DNA from 2 places in the Arthrobacter sp. Soil_C_60 genome. Region 1 is predicted to be linked to the other one. Evidence: predicted binding sites of a transcription regulator. Region 1 holds the regulator's gene; the other holds the start of a gene.
The links. The regulator HrcA, encoded in region 1, represses chaperone genes, less so after heat shock. The targets are predictions, from matches to a motif close to TTNGCACTCGNNNNNNNCGAGTGCNAA.
Positions count from the first base shown of each region.

Region 2: groES (co-chaperone GroES) is a predicted target of HrcA. The motif match lies at 1,589-1,615, and genes of this name have one in related genera.

Region 1 covers NZ_JBDGKM010000004.1:194,614-199,027, forward strand. The annotation lists gene AC3A4M_RS10610 (16S rRNA (uracil(1498)-N(3))-methyltransferase) at 1-423, opposite strand, end outside; gene dnaJ (molecular chaperone DnaJ) at 426-1,553, opposite strand; gene hrcA (heat-inducible transcriptional repressor HrcA) at 1,633-2,646, opposite strand; gene AC3A4M_RS10625 (DUF3097 domain-containing protein) at 2,828-3,670, shown strand; gene AC3A4M_RS10630 (DUF4870 domain-containing protein) at 3,807-4,229, shown strand; gene hemW (radical SAM family heme chaperone HemW) at 4,276-4,414, opposite strand, start outside.
Region 2 covers NZ_JBDGKM010000001.1:349,078-353,491, forward strand. The annotation lists gene AC3A4M_RS01765 (ABC transporter permease) at 1-306, opposite strand, end outside; gene AC3A4M_RS01770 (siderophore ABC transporter substrate-binding protein) at 358-1,311, opposite strand; gene groES (co-chaperone GroES) at 1,755-2,051, shown strand; gene groL (chaperonin GroEL) at 2,115-3,725, shown strand; gene guaB (IMP dehydrogenase) at 4,008-4,414, shown strand, end outside.

The DNA of each region.
Region 1 (4,414 bases):
GGCGGAACGGACCGTCGATTCCCACTTCGCCATCCCCTTGGCAGCCTTGGCGTCGCGCCAGCGGACAATGCTCCGTTCGGCCTGCCAGGGAACTACCTCGTCCACACCCAGTTCCGTGGCAGCTTCGATCGCAAGTTCATCACGGTCGCCCTTGGCCAACGCCTGGACGAGCGTAAGCCGGAAGGGTGCCGCGGGTTCCGGGGCAACGGTCTCGACGGAGACGGTCAGGCTCTCCGTACCCGTCGAGACGACCGTTCCGGAAAGCCGCATGCCCCGTCCGTCCACGACGTCCACGCTCTCGCCGGGGCTCAGACGCTTAACCGCGACAGCATGCCTGGCCTCGGCACCGGTCAGGACGAATTCCTCACCGGATGCCACCTCCGCCAGTGCTCCAGGTTCGGTGAAGAAAACGGGATTGGTCACTGTTAGAGATTGCCGAGCTTGTCCCGCAGCCGGGCAAACACGCCGCTGCCGCTGCCCGCAAGCTTGCCCTCGGTGAACTGCTCGTCGCGCGACGCTGCCAGCTGGCGCAGCAGTTCCTCTTGCTCGGAATCGAGTCGGGTGGGCGTTTCCACGTGCACATGGACCTTCAGATCGCCGCGGCCGTAGCCCCGCAGATGCGTCACCCCAAGCCCCTTGAGGGTGATGACCTCGCCCGCCTGGGTACCAGGCTTGATGTTCAGCGACTGCGTCCCGTCGAACGTGTCCATGTCCACATCCGTACCGAGGGCCGCAGCCGTCATGGGTACCGCCATCGTCACATGGAGGTCGTCGCCCTCACGGATGAAATTCTTATCCAGGGCAACACGGATCTCGACGTAGAGGTCGCCCTGGGGGCCGCCTGCCGTACCTGATTCGCCCTGCCCGGCCAGCTGGATCCGGGTGCCCGTTCCGACACCTGCCGGAATTTTGATGGTCAGCGAGCGGCGGCTGCGGATGCGCCCCTCCCCATTACATTCGTTGCACGGGTCGGGAATGATCGTGCCGAAGCCCTGGCAGCTTCCGCAGGGAGCGGCGGTCATGACCTGCCCCAAGATGGAGCGGACGGCACGCTGTACCTGGCCCGAACCGCCGCAGATGTCGCAGGTCCGCGGGCTCGTGCCGGGACGGCAGCAGCTGCCGTCGCACGTGGGGCAAACGACGGCGGTGTCCACTTCGATCTTCTTATTGACGCCGAACACGGCATCTTTGAGATCGATGCGGACATTGATCAGTGCGTCCTGTCCGCGGCGCGTGCGCGAAGGCGGTCCGGCAGTGCCCTGCCCACCGAAGAAGGTTTCGAAAATATCCTGGAAGGCGAACCCAGCACCCGAATAGCCGCCGCCGAAGCCGCTGTCCGTGCCGTTCTCATTGCCTGTGGTGTCATATACCCGCCGCTTCTGCGGGTCCGACAGCACCTCGTACGCATGGCTGACCTGCTTGAACTGTTCCGCAGCCTCCGGCCCGGTGTTCACATCAGGGTGGAGCTTGCGAGCCAGTTTCCGATAGGCCTTCTTGATTTCCTCAGCAGTGGCATCGCGGCTGACACCGAGTACGTCGTAGTGGTTGCTCACCTTGTATTACTTCTCTTCCTGGGAATCGGTTGCGGACAGCGGCTCCCGCTGCCCATGTTGCTGCTTGTTGGCCGGCTGCCTATCCGGCAAGGATGCGTGACAAATAACGGGCTACGGCGCGGACGGCGGCCATAGTAGTTGGATAATCCATCCGGGTTGGACCGAGGATGCCCAGCTTGGCTGAAGAACCCGGACCATAGCCTGTTGCGACCACGGATGTTTCCACCAACGAACCGTACGGGTTCTCATGTCCAATGCGTACGGAAATCCCGCGGGCGTCCTGCTGCATCTCCGACAGCAGGCGGAGCAGGACCACCTGTTCCTCGAGCGCCTCGAGGATGGGTCCGATACTCAACGGGAAATCCATGGGGGAACGGGCCAAGTTGGCCGTGCCGGCCATGAGGATACGTTCCTCTTGTGTGGCTGCAGCAAGATTTTCCAAGGCCGCTGAAAGCGGTGGCACGATAGCCTCCGTGCCGGGTCTGACGTCTTTCAATCCGTTCCGCAGCAGCCCGCCCACCGAATCGAGGGGGTGCCCGGCCAATTCGGAGAGATAGGCCGATCGGAGGTCGGATAATTCTTCATCCGTGACGGGATCAGGCAGGGAAATGACCCGCTGCTCAACTTTCCCGTTGTCGGCAATCAGGACAACGAGGACCTGTTGCGGTGCGAGCAGGACAAACTCGATGTGCCTGGTGCAAGCACGCCCCAGCCGCGGATACTGGATTACGGCTACCTGATTGGTCAGCTGGGATAACAACCTCACGGTGCGATCCATGACATCATCCAGGTCGCCCGCGCTCTCGAGCAGGGCTTGGATGGCACGGCGTTCTGCGGAGGAGAGCGGTTTCACATCCGAAATCCGGTCGACGAAGAGCCGGTAGCCCTTGTCCGTTGGAATGCGGCCAGCGCTAGTGTGCGGAGCGACAATCAGGCCTTCTTCTTCCAGAGCAGCCATGTCGTTGCGGATTGTGGCCGAGGAAACACCTAAATGGTGGCGGTCAACCAGTGCTTTGGACCCCACGGGTTCGCGCGAATGCACGTAGTCTTCCACGATAGCGCGCAGCACCTCGAGCCGACGGCCTTCGCTCACTGGGCACCTCCTGATTTCGTACGGCTGCAGCAGACATGCCGGTTAGCACTCAACACGTCCAAGTGCTAAGTCTAATACCTTTGGCACGTTGTTAGCATTGTCAGGCTGCCATGCATCTATCGGCGGCTCCGCTGATCGCCAGCAGCTACCCGATAGCTGCGTGACCGAAGGACTACAACCGATGAGCAGCTACGGCTGGGGACCACAGGATCTATCCGCTCCGAAGTCGCGTCAGCTTCGCAAGGTCGGGGCCGAACCCGGGCTGGTACTGGAGGACGTCGAAAGCGGCTGGGTAGGTGCGGTGGTGCGCGTGGAGAAGTCCGGCGGGGTCCATCTGGTGTCGCTGGAGGACCGGCGGGGAAAGAAACGTTCCTTCCCCCTGGGCTTCGGCTTTCTGCTGGAAGGTGAACCCGTGGAGGTAGTTCCTGCCATGGCCGCTGCCGCCGTCGGACGTCCGCAGCGGACGGCCTCCGGATCGGTCAGAGTAGAAGGACTGCGCGCGCAGGTGGCCAAGGCCAGCCGGGTCTGGGTCGAAGGCAAGCACGATGCCGAACTCGTCGAGAAGGTGTGGGGCCACGATCTTCGGGTTGAAGGCATAGTCGTCGAGCCGCTCCACGGCGTGGATGACCTGGCTTCGGCGGTTACGGCGTTCAGTCCGGGGCCGCAGCGAAAACTGGGCATTCTGGTAGACCATCTGCTGCCCGACACCAAGGAGTGGCGTATTGCCCAGGCCGCCATGGCAGTTCCATCGGCACGCAACAACGTGCTGATTGTCGGTCACCCGTATGTGGATGTCTGGCAGGCCATTAAGCCGGCCGTCATCGGGCTGGAAAAATGGCCGGTGGTTCCGCGCGGAACCGATTGGAAAACCGGAATCCTCGCCGGCCTCGGGTGGCCCAACAAAACCCAGATCGACATCGCGGACGGGTGGAAGCGCTTGCTTGGCAGCGTCAACTCCTACGCGGACCTGGAACCGTCCCTGCTGGGACGCGTTGAAGAAGTCATCGATTTCCTCACCGCCTGAGGAATGCGCATTGCGGCAACCCCATTCTGCGCCGGAAGATTGACCCCAGTCCGGTGTTTACCGGTCATTGCGGCTAATCTTAGTTTCGTAGGTAAATAGCCATTAGAACGAAAACGAATTCCCTGAGGTAGGTCCTGTGTCAGACAACCCCGCGCGCAAGAAGCAACCGGATCGTCAACCGGCTCCCCGGACGCAGTATGAAAGCGCCTCTTCCTCAGCCCTGCCGCTGACGCCGTCCGAAGACCGTCAGTGGGCCACTCTGGCTCATTTCGGCGGCATCCTGGGCTGCTTTCCTTCGCTGGTGATCTACCTGATCTTCAAGGACCGCGGCCCCTTCACGGCCCAAGAGTCGAAGGAAGCCCTGAACTTCACACTTCCGCCAACGATCGTTGCTGTTATTGCCAACATCCTGATTCTGGTGCCTGTGATCAGCGGCTTCTTTGCCGTCATTGCAGCCGCAATCTGGGTCTTCCTCACGGTGTTCTCCGTGATGGCAGGCATCGCAGTCAACCGCGGCCGCCCCTACCGCTACTCGTTGAATCTGCGCCTGCTCAACTAGGCAGGCAGTCGGCGCGCCCAGAAAGGGCTAATCCACTATGTGCCTGTCAGTCTTCCAGCAGGCGGCGGACCACGGCGTCGGCAAGAAGCCTGCCCTGCAAGGTGAGCCGGACGGTGCCGGCGAAAGCCGCCGGTCCGTCCACTAGCCCGTCTGCGATCAGACCGGCTACCGCTTTCCGTCCCTGC
Region 2 (4,414 bases), on a different contig from region 1:
TTCGACGAATTTGTTGCGCGCCATCAGCTGCATGATCAGGCCCGCAACGCTCATGGCCATGCCGGCCAGGATGACGGAGATGGTCCGCGGCACCCGGCTGATCCAGAAAATATCCCACGCCGTCTGGTCGCCCGCGAGCAGCGCGGGCAGCGAAACGTCGCTGACCCCAACAAACATGCTGGCAATCGCGAGGGCGATAACGGCGGCACCGGCCACCGCCAACTGGCCGCCGGAACCGCGCGGGCGTGCCGGAGCTACCCGGCCGGAGACTGCCGGGGTGGAGCGGGTCATCGTCGAGGAAGCCATGGTAGGTGTCTTCCGTTGCGGGCCGGATGCGTCGGCCCGCAACGGCATTGACTACTTGACCAGTGCGGCCTGTACGGCGCCGACCATGGAGTCGACGTTGTTCAGGCCGTAGCCCACCAGGTACCAGGAAGCGGAATCCAGGTAGGTGATGTTGTCGTTCTTGGCGGCGTCGGTGCCGGCGACCAGTTCGTTGTCCAGGACCGCGGCGGCGGCCTTGCCTGCAGCCTCGCCGACGGCCGCATCGCGGTCGATCACGAAGAGATGGGCCGGGTTCTTCTCGGCGATGTACTCGAAGGAGATGGCCTCGCCGTGGGAGCCTTCGGACTTGACGTCGGCAGCGGTCTCCACGCCCAGGACATCGTGGACGATGCCGAAGCGCGAACCGGCGCCATAGGCGGTGAGTTCGCCGCCGCTGGTCATCACCACCAGGCCGGTGCCGGCATCGGCAGCGGCCGCCTTGGTCTCCTCGATCTTGGTATCGATCGCGGCCAGCTGCTTCTCGACCTCGGCTTCCTTGCCGAAGATCTCGCCGAGCGTGGTGGAAACTTCCTTGAAGCTCTCCACCGGTGCGGCGGCATCAACGCTGAGGTCGATGGTCGGGGCGATCTTGCTCAGTTCCTCGTAGGCACCGGCGGTGCGGCCCGAAATGATGATCAGATCCGGAGCGCCTTCGCTGATCGCTTCGAAATCCGGTTCCTTCATGGAACCGATCTTGGTGACGGCATCCTCGCCGTACTTGGCCAGCGACGCCGGGTACTGCGCGGTCGGAGCGCCGTCAACCTCTACGCCGAGGGAATCCAGGCTGTCCATCGCGCCAAGGTCAAAGCTGTAGACGGTTTCCGGGTTGGCCGGAACCTCGGTGGAGCCCTGCGCATGCTCAGCCGTAATCGTCTCCGCGTTGGCGCCGGCGTCGGCTGCCCCGGCGTCCTGGCCGCAGGCGCTCAGCGCCAGCAGCGAGGCAACGGCCGAGACTGCCAGGAGGCGGGACTTCACTGACTTATTCATAAATGGCTCCAGGAAATTCGGGTGCTCGGGCACCTCCCGGTACCCGCCGCAATAGATCACAAAATGATTGGCTAATTCTTGCGCGCCTTCGAACCGTATCGGGTTAGGTTAGCCTTAGGCAACTTTCCTGCAGAAAAATGTCCTCAAGCAACAACGGCACCAAACAACGACGGCGGACGATGCCGTCCGGGTGCACTCCGGCTGGCGCTGGAACCGGTAGCGGGGCCGGTGGCACGAGCTGATGGCGGGGCTCGCGCAAGGGGGCGTTGCGACGCTTTTGGCACTCACCTTGACCGAGTGCTAATCCGGCACATAGAGTCTTATTAGCACTCTCCCCGTGCGGGTGCTAATTATTCAAGGAACCTCCTGCCGGCACCGCGACGACGGCAGAAAAGTCCTTGGCCAAAGAACCTATTCGTAGCTCATGCAAAGGAGAGAGCCGAGTGTCGGTCTCTATTAAGCCTCTTGAGGATCGTATTGTTGTCCGCCCGCTCGAAGCAGAGCAGACCACGGCTTCCGGCCTGGTCATCCCGGACACCGCCAAGGAAAAGCCGCAGGAAGGTGAAGTTGTCGCAGTAGGCCCCGGCCGCGTTGATGACAACGGAAACCGCGTCCCGGTCGATGTAGCCGAGGGCGACGTCGTTATCTACTCCAAGTACGGCGGAACCGAAGTCAAGCACAGCGGCCAGGAGTACCTCGTACTCTCCGCCCGCGACGTGCTGGCGATCGTCGTCAAGTAGTTTTCCGATGACCCCGGCCAGGCAACTGGCCGGGGTTTTTGGTCCAATAAGGAGAATTAATAAATGGCAAAGCAGTTGAAGTTTGACGATGCCGCCCGCAAAGCTCTGGAAGCCGGCGTCGACAAGCTGGCCAACACCGTCAAGGTGACTCTGGGCCCGCGCGGACGTAACGTCGTGCTGGACAAGAAGTGGGGCGCCCCCACTATCACCAACGACGGCGTGACCATCGCCCGCGAGGTCGAACTCGAGGATCCCTACGAGAACCTGGGTGCGCAGCTGGCCAAGGAAGTCGCCACCAAGACCAATGACGTCGCCGGTGACGGAACCACCACGGCGACCGTCCTGGCCCAGGCCCTGGTCAAGGAAGGCCTGCGCAATGTAGCCGCAGGCGCAGCCCCCGGCGCCCTCAAGCGCGGCATCGAGGTTGCTGTCGAGGCAGTCTCGGCACGTCTGCTGGAGAACGCCCGCGAGGTCGAGGGCAAGGTTGCCGAAGTGGCAACCATCTCGGCCCAGAGCCCCGAGGTCGGCGAGCTGCTGGCCAAGGCTTTCGAGCAGGTCGGCAAGGACGGCGTCATCACCATCGAGGAGGCCTCCGGTCTGCAGACCGAACTGGTCCTCACCGAAGGCATGCAGTTCGACAAGGGCTACCTGTCGCCGTACTTCGTCACCGACGCCGAACGCCAGGAAGCTGTCCTGGAAGACGCCATGATCCTGATCAACCAGGGAAAGATCTCCACGGTGCAGGAATTCCTGCCGCTGCTGGAGAAGGCGCTGCAGGCCGGCAAGCCGCTGTTCATCATCGCCGAAGACATCGACGGCGAAGCCCTGTCCACCCTCGTGGTCAACAAGATCCGCGGCACCCTGAATGTTGTTGCCGTCAAGGCTCCGGGCTTCGGCGACCGCCGCAAGGCCATGCTGCAGGACATTGCTACCCTGACCGGCGCCCAGGTTGTTTCTCCGGACCTCGGTCTGAAGCTGGACCAGGTCGGCCTGGAAGTTCTGGGTTCGGCACGCCGCATCACCGTGACCAAGGACGCCACCACCATCGTTGACGGTGCCGGCTCCGAATCCGATGTTGCAGACCGCGTCGCGCAGATCCGCGCCGAGATCGAGCGCACCGATTCCGATTGGGACCGTGAGAAGCTGCAGGAACGTCTGGCCAAGCTGGCCGGCGGCATCGGCGTTATCAAGGTCGGCGCAGCCACCGAAGTTGAGATGAAGGAAAAGAAGCACCGTATCGAGGACGCAGTGTCCTCCACGCGTGCTGCCCTGGAAGAGGGCATCGTGGCCGGCGGCGGTTCCGCACTGGTCCACGCAGCCCAGGCCCTGGACACCGATCCCAACGTTCTGGCTCTCGAAGGCGACGCAGCCACCGCCGTCGGACTTGTCCGCCGCGCGCTGGTCCAGCCGCTGCGCTGGATCGCCGAGAACGCCGGATACGAAGGCTTTGTCGTCGTGTCCAAGGTGGGCGAGCTTGAGGTCAACAACGGCTTCAACGCCGCCACCGGGAAGTACGAGGACCTGGTTGCTGCCGGCGTCATCGACCCGGTCAAGGTCACCCGTTCGGCGCTGGTCAACGCGGCATCCATTGCCGCGCTGGTCCTGACAACCGAAACTCTGGTCGTCGACAAGCCGGCCGAGGACGAGGACGCCCACGCAGGCCACAGCCACTAAGACCGCAGCCCCCGCGCTTCGGTCCCAGTAGCCGCAGAAGGGGATCCGGACAGTTCACACTGGCCGGGTCCCCTTCGCATTTAAGCCGTGAGGGTTGGACATTATTCACAGGCTGACCGACCCGAAGGCTTGGACGCCGTGAGTTAGTTCCACCACATGCGTGCGGGAACGAAATAGAGCCGGGTGGCAAATGGTTTTAGGATGTAACTATCCACCTCTGTACCGGTAACCCCCGCGACATTGGCCGCTCCCCATTCCGGTGTATCTCCGAAAGGCCGCACAGTGACTGAAGAATTTAACCCGTTCGCTTTCGAGGGCTTGACCTACGACGACGTGCTGCTGCTGCCCGGCCCGACAGATGTCATCCCTTCCGAGGCTGACACCAGCTCCCGGTTGTCCAAGCGCATTACGGTCCAGACCCCGCTGCTCTCGGCGGCCATGGATACCGTGACCGAGTCCCGGATGGCCATCGCGATGGCGCGCCAGGGCGGTCTTGGGGTAATCCACCGCAACCTCTCCATCCAGGACCAGGCCGAGCACGTGGACCGGGTCAAGCGCAGCGAATCCGGCATGATCACCAATCCGGTGACCATCTCCCCGGATGCGACGCTGGCCGAATTGGACGAGCTCTGCTTCAACTACCGCGTGTCCGGACTGCCCGTGGTGGACACGGACGGGAAGCTGCTTGG